DNA from 4 places in the Serratia sp. TSO36 genome. Region 2 is predicted to be linked to each of the others. Evidence: predicted binding sites of a transcription regulator. Region 2 holds the regulator's gene; each other region holds the start of a gene.
What was found. Region 2 encodes PhoB, which activates phosphate uptake and scavenging genes when phosphate is short. Its sites were predicted from a motif close to CTGTCATAAAACTGNCNNAT; they were not measured.
Positions count from the first base shown of each region.

Region 1: the regulator PhoB is predicted to act here: its motif matches at 1,887-1,906, upstream of opgB (phosphatidylglycerol--membrane-oligosaccharide glycerophosphotransferase).
Region 3: the regulator PhoB is predicted to act here: its motif matches at 2,110-2,129, upstream of ugpB (sn-glycerol-3-phosphate ABC transporter substrate-binding protein UgpB).
Region 4: the regulator PhoB is predicted to act here: its motif matches at 2,526-2,545, upstream of phnC (phosphonate ABC transporter ATP-binding protein).

Region 1 covers NZ_JBJZOU010000016.1:109,313-113,072, forward strand. Annotated here, with positions in the region: gene ACK3CV_RS16360 (ABC transporter permease) at 1-55, shown strand, start outside; gene ACK3CV_RS16365 (ABC transporter substrate-binding protein) at 91-1,026, shown strand; gene ACK3CV_RS16370 (transporter substrate-binding domain-containing protein) at 1,027-1,767, opposite strand; gene opgB (phosphatidylglycerol--membrane-oligosaccharide glycerophosphotransferase) at 2,053-3,760, shown strand, end outside.
Region 2 covers NZ_JBJZOU010000009.1:7,532-11,291, reverse strand. Annotated here, with positions in the region: gene ACK3CV_RS05395 (PstS family phosphate ABC transporter substrate-binding protein) at 1-419, opposite strand, end outside; gene phoR (phosphate regulon sensor histidine kinase PhoR) at 434-1,750, opposite strand; gene phoB (phosphate response regulator transcription factor PhoB) at 1,775-2,464, opposite strand; gene sbcD (exonuclease subunit SbcD) at 2,680-3,760, shown strand, end outside.
Region 3 covers NZ_JBJZOU010000002.1:245,587-249,346, forward strand. Annotated here, with positions in the region: gene livG (high-affinity branched-chain amino acid ABC transporter ATP-binding protein LivG) at 1-111, shown strand, start outside; gene livF (high-affinity branched-chain amino acid ABC transporter ATP-binding protein LivF) at 113-814, shown strand; gene ACK3CV_RS01455 (aminotransferase-like domain-containing protein) at 859-2,046, shown strand; gene ugpB (sn-glycerol-3-phosphate ABC transporter substrate-binding protein UgpB) at 2,235-3,554, shown strand; gene ugpA (sn-glycerol-3-phosphate ABC transporter permease UgpA) at 3,633-3,760, shown strand, end outside.
Region 4 covers NZ_JBJZOU010000010.1:90,703-94,462, reverse strand. Annotated here, with positions in the region: gene phnE (phosphonate ABC transporter, permease protein PhnE) at 1-577, opposite strand, end outside; gene phnD (phosphonate ABC transporter substrate-binding protein) at 656-1,588, opposite strand; gene phnC (phosphonate ABC transporter ATP-binding protein) at 1,637-2,470, opposite strand; gene trpS (tryptophan--tRNA ligase) at 2,588-3,595, opposite strand.

The DNA.
Region 1 (3,760 bases), on a different contig from region 2:
CGCGGTGGATGCGCTGCTGCGGCGCCTGATCGCCTGGGCGCCGGAAAACGACTGATGATTGCAACCATAACCAGGGATAAAGGAACGACCATGATCAAACAAACCGTTTGCGGGCTGCTGCTCGGCGCCGCCATCACCGGCCAGGCCGGCGCGGCCGAAAAGCTGACGCTGGTGCTCGACTGGTACATCAACCCCGATCACGCGCCGATTATGGTGGCCGAGCAGATCGGCGCCTTCAAGGCCGCAGGGCTGGACGTCAAGATCGTGCCGCCGTCCGATCCGGCGCTGCCGCCGCGGCTGGTGGCCGCCAAACAGGCCGACCTCGCCATCACCTACCAACCTCAGCTGCATTTCTTCGCCGATCAGGGCCTGCCGCTGATGCGCGTCGGCACGCTGATCAACACGCCGCTGAATACGGTGATCGCGCTGGATAAAAACATCACGTCGCCGGCGGATCTCAAGGGCAAGACGGTGGGTTACTCGGTTAGCGGCATCGAACAGGCGACGCTGGCCACCATGGTCGAACACGAACACCTCAAGCCGCAGGACATCAAGCTCATCAACGTCAACTTCCAGCTGACCAGCGCCCTGCTGGCGGGCCAGGTCGATGCGGTGATCGGCGGCTACCGCAACATCGAAGCGCTGGAGCTGAAGCTGCAGGGCAAGACGCCGGTGGTGTTCAACGTCGAAGATTACGGCGTGCCGGCCTACGACGAGCTGATCATCGTCGCCCACCGCGATGCGGTGAACGAGCCGAAAATCCGCAAGTTCCTCGCCGCGCTGAAGCAAGGCAGCGACTACCTGCACGCGCACCCGCAGGACACCTGGCTGGCGTTCGCCAAGGCGCACCCGGAGCTGAATACCGAGCTGAACAAACAGGCGTGGCAAGCCAGCCTGCCGCTGTTCGCGCGCGATCCGGCCAAGCTGGATCGGGCCCGCTACCAGGCTTACGAACAGTTCCTGTTCGACAACAAGCTGATCAAGAAAATCACTCCGGTGGAACAGTACGCGGTGGAGTTGAACTGATCACGCCGAGGCGGCCGGCGGCGCCACCGTCACCTCACCCTGGCCGCTGCGCTGCAAGGCCGCCTTCACCAGCCCGTTGGCCTTGCAGCGCTCGATAAAATCGTTCACGTAGGCGGCGCCCTGCGTTTTTTGCCGCGGCACCGCCAGCGCCTGGCGGATAGCGGTGAAATGCCCCTCCAGCACCCGGTAGCCGGGATGGGCGGCCGCAGCGGCCAGCAGCGGCTGGCGCACGCCGGCCGCCGCCTCCAGTCCCCGGTCGAAAAACAGCGCGATCGCCTCGGCAGAGGTTGCCGCCCGCACCAGTTGCGCCTGCTGCAGCGTGCGCGATAAAAACAGATCGTACGCCGCCCCCTGGCCGACCGCGATGCGCACCTCCGGCCTGTCGAGCTGCGCCACCTCAAAGTAAGGCGCGTCGTTCGCCACCAGGTAAGTCCCCTCGATGATCACGTACGGCTCGCTGAAGGCAATCTGCGCCGCGCGCACCGGCTCGATGGCCATAAACGCCAGGTTCCAGGCGCCGCTGTCCAGGTCGGCGAACACCTTGCCCGCCGCGTCATAGGTCACCAGTTCGAGCGCCACGCCCAGCTCCTGGGCCAGCGCGGCGGCCAGCTCCACCGAAGCGCCTTGCGGTTTGCCGCCGGCTCCGGCCTGCGCCAGCACCGGATTGCCGTAGTTGATCGCCGCGCGCAACACGCCTTGCGGGGCCAGATCGTCGAGTACCGCGGCGGGAATCGTCTGCATACTTCCTCCTGAATGGCTGATGGGCGCGCCGTCGTGGCGCTCATTAAGCGTAGAGCGAAACCTCGGACCAGCAAGCTTTCGCCGCCGAAGCCGCCGCCGGCGTGATTAACGTCACACTATTGTCATAAAAATGTACAATAGCCGCCGTTCGTCGCCGTAGCGGGAGATCGCGCGTTGTTCCGCCGCCGGCAATAGGCTATACCCTTCACTTTTCGCGCTGCGGCACGCTCGGCGGCGCAGACCAGGGCAGCAACGGTTTTATTTCAATCAGACAGGGTTTGGCGGATGGTTTTAGCAGTCGTTTCGTTTGTTCTCTTTTTGGCGTCGATTTTGATTTATCGCACCCGGGCCGCCGCCAACCGCTGGTGGTTCGCCATTCTGCTGACGCTGCTCGGCAGCTATCTGGTGCTGAACGTCATCCTGATCGCCAGCAACTACTTCACCGGCGACGGCATCACCGACGCGGTGATTTACACCGTCACCAGCAGCCTCAAAGGCGCGGGCATCAGCAAATACGTGCTGCCGTTCATCGGCCTGCTGGCGGCGTTGGGGCTTATCTTCGCGGTGCTGGCTCGCAGCCTGCTGCGCCGCAAGGCCAAAGGCAGCAGCGTGGCCTACAGCATCGTCGCCGTGTTGCTGGCGCTGTTTTCGGTCGGCACCACCCCGGCGTTTCAGGACATCTCGCTGCTGGTCAAGAGCCAGATCGTCGGCGATACCGCCGATTTCAGCACCTACTACAAGGCGCCGAAAAAGACCGTGCAGGGCAAGCGGCCGAACCTGGTGTACATCTATGCCGAGAGCCTGGAGCGCACCTACTTCGATAGCGAGCTGTTTCCCGGCCTGGCCGACGAGCTGAACGCCCTGCGCACGGACAGCATCGATTTCAGCAACACCCAGCAGCTGCCGGGCACCGGCTACACCATCGCCGGCATGGTCGCCTCGCAGTGCGGCATTCCGCTGTTCGCGCCCTTCGACGGCAACGCCTCCAGCGCGGTCTCCACCTTCTACCCGGAGAACGTCTGCCTGGGCGACGTGCTGAAGGCTGCCGGCTACAGCAACTATTTCTATCAGGGCGCCGAGCTGGCGTTTGCCGGTAAAGACACCTTCCTGAAATCCCACGGCTTCGACCACGTTTACGGCTTCAAAGAGCTGCGCGAACAGGTCGCCGATCCGAGCTACAAAAACGACTGGGGCTGGTACGACGACAGCGTGCTGGACGTGGTGTACGGCAAGTTCGTCGAGCTGTCCAAACAGCGCCAACCCTTCTCGCTGTTTACCCTGACCGTCGATACCCATCACCCGGACGGCTTTATCTCCGCCGGCTGCAGCAAGAAAAGTTACGCCTGGCAGAACAAGGAAAACCGCTCGCTGAGCGCAGTGGCCTGCAGCCAGCAACACATCGCCGCGCTGATCGACAAGATCAAACGCTCGCCCTATTTCAGCAACACCGTGATCGTGGTGTCCTCCGATCATCTGGCGATGAACAACACCGCCTACGACATCCTGACCAAACAGAAGCGCCGCAACCTGTTCTTCATCATCGACGGCACCCGGCCGCTGGCGGAACAGCGCAACGAGAAGCGCAGCACGCTGGACAACGGCGCCACGGTGCTGGACGTGATGGGCGGCGACAACTACATCGGCCTCGGCCGCAGCAGCCTGTCGGCGCCGTCGCTGTCTACGGTGTTCCTGAACATCGAAGAGAAAATCAACGGCTGGAAACCGGCGGTGATCAACCAGTGGGGCCTGCCGAACCGCATCAGCGACTACAGCGTGGACACGCGCCAGCGCAGCCTCAGCTTCTCCGGCGTCACCTACAAGGTGCCGTTCATCCTGCGGGTGGGCGACAACCGCATCGAACCGATGTTCAACGTCTACCTCTCCACCCCGCTGCGCAAGCAGCTGGCCGGGCTGGGCGCGGGGGAGAAATTCGTCTGGGCCGATAAATGCTACGAGATCGGCCGGGTCTGGGCGCCGCAGCTGGCGCTGAGCA
Region 2 (3,760 bases):
CGGGTGGCGGAGAAAATGCGATCGAGCTGCTGCAGATTGAGGCCGCGCAGCGGGTTGTCCTGATGCACCAACACCACCAGCGCATCCACCGCCACCGGCACCGCCAGCGGCGCATAGCCGTAACGATGTTCGAACGCCGAAACCTCGGCCGCCTTCATCGGCCGGCTCATCGGGCCCAGCTGCGCGGCGCCCGCCGCCAACGCGGTCGGCGCGGTCGACGAGCCGGCGGCCTGGATCTGCAGGTTAACGTTGGGATAATGCCGGCTGAAATCCTGCGCCCACAGCGCCATCAGATTCGCCAAAGTATCGGAACCGACGCTGGACAGGTTGCCCGCCAGCATGCCGTCGGGCTGCGCCAGCGCGCCGCGTCCGGCCAGCAACGCCAGGCAAAGCAACAGCCCTCGGGTTATTCGGGTCATACCGGTGTCTCGCGTTAATTTTTCACCGCATTCTCTGATAAAGCGGCGGGAACAATCAACCGGTTGGGTAAGGTAAAGATAAAGCGGGTGCCGATCCCCGGCTCGCTGAGGATCTCCAGCCGCGCGTCGTGATGGCTGAGCGCATGCTTGACGATCGCCAGCCCCAGCCCGCTGCCGCCGGTCTGGCGCGAACGGGCCTTGTCGACGCGGTAAAAACGCTCGGTCAGGCGCGGCAGGTGTTCGGCGGCAATGCCCGGTCCGTTGTCGCTGACCTGGAACTGCGCGCCGTGCGCCGTCTGCTGCCAGCTCACTTCGATATGGGTGCCCTTCGGCGTGTGGTTGACCGCGTTGTACACCAGGTTAGACACCGCGCTGCGCAACTGGTCTTCATTGCCGAACACGTTGAGCTGTTCGTTCACCCGGAAAGTGATCTCGTGATTGTCGCCGCTCAGCGATTGCGCCTCGCGCTGCAACACCCGCAGCATCAGCGGGATATCCACCCGCTCGTTCATGTCGACATTGGGCGCCGCCTCGATGCGCGACAGCGTCAGCAGCTGCTTGACCAGCCCGTCCATCCGGCGGGTCTGCTCCTGCATGGTGCCGAGCGCCTTGCTGCGCAGCGAACCGTCCTGCTCTTCGTCGCCCATCATCTCCAGATAGCCCTGCAGCACCGTCAGCGGCGTGCGCAGCTCATGGCTGACGTTGGCGAAGAAGTTGCGCCGCGCCCCCTCCAGCTGGCGCATCTGGGTGACGTCGCGCGCCACCATCAGCAACTGCCCTTCGGAGTAGGGCATCACGCGGAATTCGACGTAGTGTTCGTTGTTCAGCTGCAGCGTCAGCGGGCGCGAGAACTCCTGCTGTTGCAGATAGTGGCTGAATTCCGGATAACGCAGCAGGTTGAGGATGTGCTGGCCGTTGTCTTCCGGCCAGCGGAAGCCGAGCAGATGCTGCGCCAGCCCGTTGCACCAGAAGATGTTGCCTTCGACGGTGGTCATCACCACCGCATCAGGCAGCGATTCGGCCCCGCTGCGAAAGCGCTTGATCAACAGCGCCAGCTCGCGCCGGCGGCGGCGATTGCGCTGCTGCATCTGATACAGGCCATAGAACAACGGCTCCCAACTCCAGCGGCCGGGCGGCGGCGTCATGCTGCGGTCGATCCACAGCCAATGGGAGAGTTTGAGCTGGTTGTAGAAATTCCACACCAGCGCGGCCAGCGCGGAGGCCAGCAGGAACCAGGGCAGATAACCGAAAATCAGCCCCAGCAGTAAGGCGGGCAAACAGAAAAGAGCCAGCTCCAGAGCCAGCCTCTTCCACGACAGACGTTCTAACACGGCATATTCTCCAGCGCAGCGCGATCAGTAGCGCGTTGAGAACCGGTAGCCGGTGCCCCGAACGGTTTGAACCATTTTATCATGCCCACTGGTTTCTAACGCCTTGCGGAGCCGACGGATATGCACGTCAACGGTACGGTCTTCCACATAAACGTTAGTGCCCCAGACGTGATTAAGCAACTGCTCACGGCTATAAACCCGCTCCGGGTGGGTCATAAAGAAGTGCAGCAGCTTGAACTCGGTCGGCCCCATATCCAGCGCCTGATCGTTCGCCATCACGCGGTGGGAGGACGGATCCAGGCTCAGCCCTTGCATTTCAATCACTTCTTCCACCGCCATCGGTGAAATGCGGCGCATGACCGCTTTGATGCGCGCCACCAGCTCCTTGGGCGAGAACGGCTTGGTGATGTAATCATCCGCCCCCACTTCCAGGCCGCGCACCCGGTCTTCTTCTTCGCCGCGCGCGGTCAGCATCATCACCGGGATATCGCGGGTCAGCGCTTCGCGCTTCATATGTTTGATAAACTGAATGCCGGAACCGCCGGGCAACATCCAGTCGAGCAACACCAAATCAGGGAACGGCTCAGACAGGCGCGTCACGGCGCTGTCATAATCCTCGGCTTCCAACGGTTGGTAACCATTCTGTTCCAACACAAAGCACACCATCTCACGGATCGGCGCTTCGTCTTCCACCACCAGTATGCGTCTTGCCATCGTCAATCCTGCCAATGTGTTAGCGACTTTGCGGGCGCCATTATGCGTCAGTTTTGTGACACTTTTATGAAAAAAAGCGGCTGTTATAGGCAGTAAGCATAGCGATTATTTCCCGCCGCAAAGAAAAATCATCCGGTTGTCATCATCATTGCGCCGGGACAGCCGCCGCCGCGGCCTTTATAATCATCGCCATTACCTTTGCATCCGGGAATGTCATGCGCCTGATCCACACCTCTGACTGGCACCTTGGCCAGTACTTTTTCACCAAAAGCCGCGCCGCCGAGCACCAGGCTTTTCTGAACTGGCTGATCGAGCAGATTGAGCAGCAGCAGGTGGATGCGCTGATCGTCGCCGGGGATCTGTTCGATACCGGCTCGCCGCCCAGCTACGCCCGCGAGCTGTACAACCGCTTCGTGGTGGAGCTGCAGCGCACCGGCTGTCAGCTGGTGGTGCTGGGCGGCAACCACGACTCGGTGGCGACGCTGAACGAATCGCGTGAGCTGCTCTCCTGCCTGAACACCACGGTGATCGCGAGCGCGCAAAGCGCCCCCGAACAGCAGATTGTGGTGCTGAACCGGCGCGACGGCCAGCCGGGCGCGGTGCTGTGCGCCATTCCTTTTCTGCGGCCGCGCGATCTGCTCACCAGCCGCGCCGGCGAATCCGGCGCGCAAAAACAGCAGGCGCTGCAGGAAGCCATCGCCGAACATTACCAGGCGCTGTATCAGGCGGCCTGCGAACGCCGCGATCGGCTGGGCCTGCCGCTGCCGATCGTCGCCACCGGCCACCTGACCACCGTCGGCGTCACCACCTCCGACTCGGTGCGCGACATCTATATCGGCACCCTCGACGCCTTCCCGGCGCAGGCCTTCCCGCCCGCCGACTATATCGCGCTGGGCCACATTCACCGCGCGCAGAACGTCGCCAAATCAGATCATATTCGCTATAGCGGCTCACCGATTCCGCTCAGCTTCGATGAACTGGGCAAAGCCAAAAGCGTCTTCCTGGTCGATTTCGCCGACGGCGCCCTGCAGCAGGTAGAAGCGTTAACGATCCCGCAGTTCCAGCCCATGCAGCTGATCAAAGGCGATCTGGCCGAGATCGAACGGCAGCTGCAGCAATTTGCCGACTATGCCGGCGAGCTGCCGGTGTGGCTGGATATCGAAGTGGCGACGCAGGACTACCTCAGCGATATCCAGCGCCGCATCCAGCTGATGGCGGATGAGCTGCCGGTGGAAGTGGTGCTGCTGCGGCGCAGCAAAGAGCAGCGCCGCCAGGCGATCGCGCAGCAGGATAAGG
Region 3 (3,760 bases), on a different contig from region 2:
ATCTCCGACCGCATTTACGTGGTGAATCAGGGCACGCCGCTGGCGCAGGGCACACCGGCGGAGATCCGCAACAACCCGGACGTGATCCGGGCTTATTTGGGCGAAGAATAATATGTTGTCATTCAATCAGGTATCCGCCCACTACGGCAAAATTCAGGCGCTGCATCAGGTCAGTTTAACGATAAGCCAGGGTGAAATCGTGACGTTAATCGGCGCCAACGGCGCCGGTAAAACCACGCTGCTCGGGACTCTGTGCGGCGAGCCGCGCGCCAGCGAAGGCAGCATCGTCTTTCAGGATCAGGACATCACCCAGTGGCAAACCTCGCGCATCATGCGCGAAGCGGTGGCGATCGTGCCGGAAGGGCGGCGCGTCTTCTCGCGCATGACGGTGGAAGAAAACCTGGCGATGGGCGGCTTCTTCGCCGATCGCCGGCAGTATCAACAGCGCATCGAACGGGTGTTCACTCTGTTCCCACGCCTGCTGGAGCGCCGAAACCAGCGTGCCGGCACCATGTCCGGCGGCGAACAGCAGATGTTGGCCATCGGCCGCGCGCTGATGAGCCAGCCGAAGCTGCTGCTGCTCGACGAGCCCTCGCTCGGGCTGGCACCGATCATCATCCAGCAGATCTTCGACATCATTCAGCAGCTGCGGGAAGAGGGCATGACCATCTTCCTGGTGGAGCAAAACGCCAATCAGGCGCTGAAATTGGCGGACCGCGGTTATGTGCTGGAAAACGGCCGCGTGGTGTTGGAAGATACGGGGGCTGCATTGTTAGCCAACGAAGCAGTGAGGTCGGCGTATCTGGGCGGTTAATCCGCCCCCCTACGAATTAAAATAATCAGGTACGAGAAGAAGAAATGAAGACAGAAGGGTTACTCGCGCAGCGCATCGTTAACGTAAAAAGTTCGGCCATCCGTGAATTGCTTAAACACAGCAAGATGGAACACGTCATTTCGCTGGCGGGCGGCATCCCCTCTGATGCGCTGTTCGATTTCGAAGGATTGAGCATCGCCACCCAGCAGGCGATCACCGAACAGCCGAAAAGCGCGTTCCAGTATGGCCTGACCGAGGGCAGCCCGCTGCTGCGTGAGCGCATTTGCGCGCTGTGCGCCGAGCGCGGCGTCACCGCGCGCGCGGAAGAGGTGATGGTCACCGCCGGCTCGCAGCAGGCATTGGATTTGGTGATGCGCGCCATCGTCAACCCCGGCGACGTGTTCGTGGTGGAGCGCCCGACCTACCTGGCGGCGCTGCAAACGCTGGAGCTGGCGGAGGCCAACATCATGTCGGTCTCGTCCGACAGCGACGGCATGGTGGTGGAAGAGCTGGCCGAGCTGCTGAAAACCCAGCGCATCAAGGGCGTGTACGTGGTGCCGAACTTCGGCAACCCCAGCGGCATCACCCTGAGCGCCGCGCGCCGCGAACTGCTGGTGAAACTGGCCGCCGAACATAACTTCCTGATCATCGAAGACGATCCGTACGGCGAGTTGCGTTTCACCGAAGAGCGCCACCCGACGCTGCATCAGGTGTCGCAGCGGGTGCTGGGCAACACCGACCACATCATTTATACCTCGACCTTCTCCAAGATCCTGGCGCCGGGTCTGCGGTTGGGCTGGGCGATCCTGCCGCCGTTCCTGCTGCATAAAGTGGCGATCATCAAGCAGGCGGCGGATCTGCACGCCAGCGCGCTGTCGCAGAGCATAGTCGAATGCTACCTCGGCCTGGATCGCCTGCCGGCGCAGATCGACAAGATCCGCGCCGCCTACAAGCAAAAGGGCGAGATCCTGGCCGGTTTGGTGGAGCAGGAGCTGGGCGACTACATCACCTTCGATAAGCCGAAGGGTGGCATGTTCCTGTGGGCGCGTTTCCGCCAGCCGTTCAACGCCACCGAATGGCTGAATACCACGCTGCAGCAGGGCGTGGTGTTCGTGCCGGGGGAATACTTCTTCTCCGACAATCCGGATCGTTCGACCTTCCGCCTGTCGTTCGCCACCGCCACCGAGCAACAAATGCAGGAAGCGGTGGCGCGCCTGCGCCGTTCGCTGTAATCCCCGCGGCGGCGGAGCGCATGCCCGCCGCCGACATCAAACTGCCATCTTCACTTCACTCTCCTGTCACATGGCTGTCACTTTTTAGTTATTTTTCTGTCATCCGCGCATGGCATGTTAGCTTCCGAACAAAAAACTGATTCTTTTCGCTCACGCGCTTTTACACCAGCTTTTTTCAGGAGTTAGGCATGCTCACCTACGCTATTCGCAAAACCACGCTGTGCGTCGCATTGACCCTGGCGGTCAGCACTCAGGCGCTGGCGGCGACCGAGATCCCGTTCTGGCATTCGATGGAAGGCGAACTGGGTAAGGAAGTGGACTCCCTGGCGGATCGCTTCAACCAGTCGCACAGCGACGTCAAGATTGTGCCGGTTTACAAAGGCAACTACGAACAGAGCCTGGCGGCGGGCATCGCCGCTTACCGCTCCGGCAAGGCGCCGGCGATCCTGCAGGTTTACGAGGTGGGCACCGCCACCATGATGGCCAGCAAGGCCATCAAACCGGTCTATGAAGTGTTTAAAGAGGCCGGCATCAACTTCGACGAGTCGGTGTTCGTGCCGACGGTAGCCGGCTATTACACCGACAACAAGAGCGGCCATCTGCTATCGCAGCCGTTCAACAGCTCCACGCCGGTGCTGTACTACAATAAAGACGCCTTCAAGAAGGCCGGCCTGAACCCGGATCAGCCGCCGAAAACCTGGCAAGAGCTGGCGGCGGATACCGCCAAACTGCGTGAGGCCGGCATGAAGTGCGGCTACGCCAGCGGCTGGCAGGGCTGGATCCAGCTGGAGAACTTCAGCGCCTGGCACGGCGTGCCGTTCGCCAGCGAAAACAACGGTTTCGGCGGCACCAACGCCAAGCTGGAGTTCAACAAGCCGCTGCAGGTCAAGCATATCGCGCTGCTTGAAGCGATGAACAAGAAGGGCGATTTCACCTACTTCGGCCGCAAAGACGAATCCACCGAGAAGTTTTATAACGGCGACTGCGCCATCACCACCGCGTCATCCGGTTCGCTGGCGGACATCAAGCACTACGCCAAATTCAACTACGGTGTCGGCATGATGCCGTACGACGCCGACGCGAAAAACGCGCCGCAGAACGCCATCATCGGCGGGGCCAGCCTGTGGGTGATGAACGGCAAAGACGCCGCCACCTACAAGGGCGTGGCCGAGTTCCTGCAGTACCTGGCGCAGCCGGAAATCGCCGCCGAATGGCACCAGAAGACCGGCTATCTGCCGATCACCACCGCGGCTTACGATCTGACCAAGCAGCAGGGCTTCTACGACAAGAACCCGGGGGCCGACGTCGCCACTCGCCAGATGCTGAACAAGCCGCCGTTGCCGTTCACCAAGGGCCTGCGCCTCGGCAACATGCCGCAGATCCGCAGCGTGGTGGATGAGGAACTGGAAGGCGTGTGGACCGGCAAGAAAACGCCTCAGCAGGCGTTGGACGCCGCCGTGCAGCGCGGTGACGTGCTGCTGCGCCGTTTCGAAGCATCGACCAAGTAACCCTGCGTCGCGGGCCCGGCAGACCGGGCTCGCGTCTTCACGCCGATCCTTCCGTACCCGATTAATGGTTTAACTGCTATGTCATCTTCCCGTCCCGGTTTCGGCTGCAGCTGGTTGCCCTATGCGTTGGTGCTGCCGCAGCTGCTGATTACCGCCGTCTTCTTTTTATGGCCCGCCGGTGAGGCGCTGTGGTATTCGGTGCAGAG
Region 4 (3,760 bases), on a different contig from region 2:
CCAGCCCGCGCACCGGTTTGTTGGAGGCGGTTTCTATCGATTCGTAGAACAGCTTGGTCAGGCTGCCGATGGTGTGCAGCGCCAGCGCCAGGAAGCCGGGAATGGCGCCGATGCCGAACGCCATCACGAACATCACCGCCCACGCCAGCTCCGGCATGGTGCGCAAGAACGCCACCAGCGTACGGATCGCCAGCCGCACCGAGGCCGGGGTATAGGTATTGCCGGCCGCCAGAAATGCCAGCACGGTCGCCACCAGCACCGAGAAAATGGTCGCCGCCAGCGCCAGCTGCAGGGTCTCCCAGATCAGCGGCAGCTGGATATTCAGGCGGTAACCCCAGTAGGCCAGCGAGCCCTCGGTACGCCCATCGGCGAACAGCAGAGGCCAATGCAGCGTCGGAATGGTTTCGGCGAGGTAGTCGAAGAAGTGCGGAATAGACACCCAGACGGTGTGCAGGTTGAACTCGGCGAGGTTGCCGGCGCCCAAGTACAGCGCCACCAGCCCGAGCGACCACAGCAGCGCTTCACGCTTTTGCTTGCTGCGGATCCGTTGGTAATAGTGTGCGAAATCGGTATTCAAAAGAGGTCTTCCATCTTTATGGAACAAGGGGCTCAGCACGCTGAACCCCTTCATTCGGACGGCCGAGGCAGCCAGGAATTAACGGTCGCCTTTAGTCAGCTCACGCTTCATATCGATGATGGTCTGGTATTCCGCCAGGGTGGTGTCGCCGATGTGCTGCTTGCCGCCCATCGCTTTGATAAAGCACTGGTGATCGTCTTTATCCAGCTTCTTGATGGCGGTGACCACTTTGGCCTTGAAGTCGGCCGGCAGCGAGTTGCTCACCAGGATCGGGCCGTTCGGGATCAGCGGCGACTGCCAGATGATGCGGATCTGCTTCATCAGGTCTGGATGATCCATGCGGATCATGCGGGTGAACGCGCCGCTGGTGTAGCCGGTGTTGTAGTCGCCGATCATCGACGCCCAGGTCACCGCGCCTTCGAACTGGCCGTTCAGCACGCCGAGGATGTCCTGCTCGTGGCCGCCGGAGAAGGTGACGCTGGAGAAGGTGTTGTTGTATTTGTTGTCGACCGTGCCGCCGAACAGCTTTTTAAACGCCTGATTCGGGATCAGGAAGCCCGAGGTGGAATCCGGATCGGCGAAGCCGATGGCCTTGCCCTTCAGATCTTCCAGTTTCTGGTAGGGGCTGCCGGCCTTCACCACCACCACCGAGTGGTAGCCGCGCGACTGGTCGACGTCATCGACCGCGATGCCGACGATGTCCACCGCTTTCGGATCCTTGATGTAGACCGAGGCGAACGACGACGGCGACATGCTCAGCACCAGGTCAATCTTGCCGCCCAGCAGACCCTGGATCACGCCGGAATAGTCGGACGAATTGCGCAGCTTAGTATCGACGTTTAGCTCTTTATCCAGGAACTGCTTCACGCACTGGTTATCGCCGATCTGCTGGGTGGCGTTCTGGCCGCCGAGAATGCCCAGGTTCAGCTCTTTCGGCGCATCCGCTGCGGCAGCATTAAATACCATCATCGCGCCGGCCATCAGGGTGGTCAGACTCAATACTTTTTTCATCAGGTGTGCCTTGTGTGTAAAGGGTAAAGGGTAAAGGTCAAAAGTGCTTCAATGGATCTGATTGGCTTCTTCGCCATACAGCTGGTGCAGGATCCGTTCGTTCAGTTGCGAAGGATGCCCGTCAAACACGATCTTCCCGTGGGCGATGCCGATCACCCGCGAGCAATACTCTTTCACCAGTTCGACCGAGTGCAGGTTCACCATCACCGCGATGCCGTCTTCGCTGATTTTCTGCAGCGCGTCCATGATGCGGCGGGTGTTTTTCGGATCGAGCGACGCCACCGGCTCATCGGCCAGCAGGATTTGCGGGTTTTGCATCAGCGCGCGGCAGATGGCGACGCGCTGCATCTGGCCGCCGGAGAGGTTCTCGGCGCGCTGCAGCGCGTGCGGCAGCATGTTGAGCCACTGCAACAGCTCGATGGCGCGAGCGCGGTCGGTGTCATCGAACAGTTTGAAGAAGGATTTCAGGGTGGAGGTGTGGCTCAGGCGCCCCAGCAGCACGTTGGTCATCACGTCCAGCCGCGGCACCAGGCAGAAATCCTGGAAGATCATGCCGCAGCGCGCGCGCCATTGGCGCATCTGGCGGCCGGCCAGCTGGGCGATATCCTGCGCCGCGCCATCGTCTTCGAAGTGCAGCATCTCGCCGCAGCTGGAAGGAATGGTGCCGTTCAGGGTGTGCAGCAGCGTGGACTTGCCCGCGCCGGAGCGGCCGATCACCGCCACGAATTCGCCGGCGTGCAGATCGAAATTGATGTCATCCAGCACGCGCTGCTGCGCTTTGTAGGCCTTGCCGAGTCCCTTTACCGATAACACTTTGCGGGATGCGGCGGCGTGCTGCCCTGGAAAGTCGTGCTGCGCCAATTTTAACAGTGCCTGAGCCATATGATTTCTCTGGTTTCAGTGGCTAATCATTATGGGCACCTATTAACGGATAAGTTTATGACAGTGGGATGATGGTTTTATGGCCGGGGCGTGACGCGTGCCGCCCCGGCGTTCGCCTCACGCCAGGCTAAAGAAGTCCAGCCCCAGCGCCGCCTTGACCTGCCGCAGCGTCTGCTGGCTGACCTGATGCGCGCGGCGGGTGCCGTGCTGCAGGATGCGCGTCAGCTCGCCTTTATCGGCGATGAATTCGGCGCGGCGGGTGCGGATCGGTTCGAGCAGGCTCTGCAGGCAATCCTCCAGCAGCCGTTTGATTTTCACGTCCCCCAACCCGCCGCGCCGGTAGTGCGCCTTCAGCTCCGCCACCAGCGCGGCGTCTTCGCAGAAGGCGTCCAGATAGGTGAACACCATGTTGCCCTCCACCCGGCCGGGATCGCTGACGTTGAGATGGCCGGGATCGGTGAACATGCTCATCACCGCCTTGTGCACCTCGTCGGCGCCGGCGCCAAGCTGAATGGCGTTGCCGCGCGATTTTGACATTTTGCCCTGCCCGTCCAGCCCCGGCAGACGCCCGACGTTGCTCAACAGCGGCTGGCACTCCGTTAATATCGGTTGGCCGACGATGTGGTTGAAACGCCGCACGATCTCGTTGGTTTGCTCCAGCATCGGCAGCTGATCCTCACCGACCGGCACGTGGGTGGCGCCGAAGGCGGTGATGTCCGCCGCCTGGCTGACCGGATAGATCAGAAAACCAGCAGGCAGGCTGCGGGCGAAATCCTTCTCGGCGATTTCGTTTTTCACCGTCGGGTTGCGCTCCAGCCGCGCCACGCTGACCAGATTAAGGTAGTACATCGTCAACTCGGCCAACGCCGGCAGCGCCGACTGCAGGCAGATCGTGGTCTTGTGTGGATCGATGCCGACCGCCAGATAGTCGGCCACCACGTTGAGCACGTTGGCGCTGATTTTTTGCGGGTTGTTGCCGTTGTCGGTCAGCCCCTGCAGATCCGCCACCATCACCGTTTGGTTATGCTGGTGCTGCAGTTCGACGCGCTGGCGCAGCGAGCCGACGAAGTGGCCTAAATGCAGTGGGCCGGTGGCGCGATCGCCGGTAAGAATGGTGTAGCTCATGACAGTGCTCCTGAAGGTCTGTAGACCGCCGGATCAACGCCACAAAAAAATAATGCCGCCAAACCGGCGGCATTAATAAGAGATGTGAATACTCGTGCCGCCTCAGAAGAGGCGCCACCATGACTGATTGTGGGTGGAGTGCATCGATATATTCATGGCATCAAG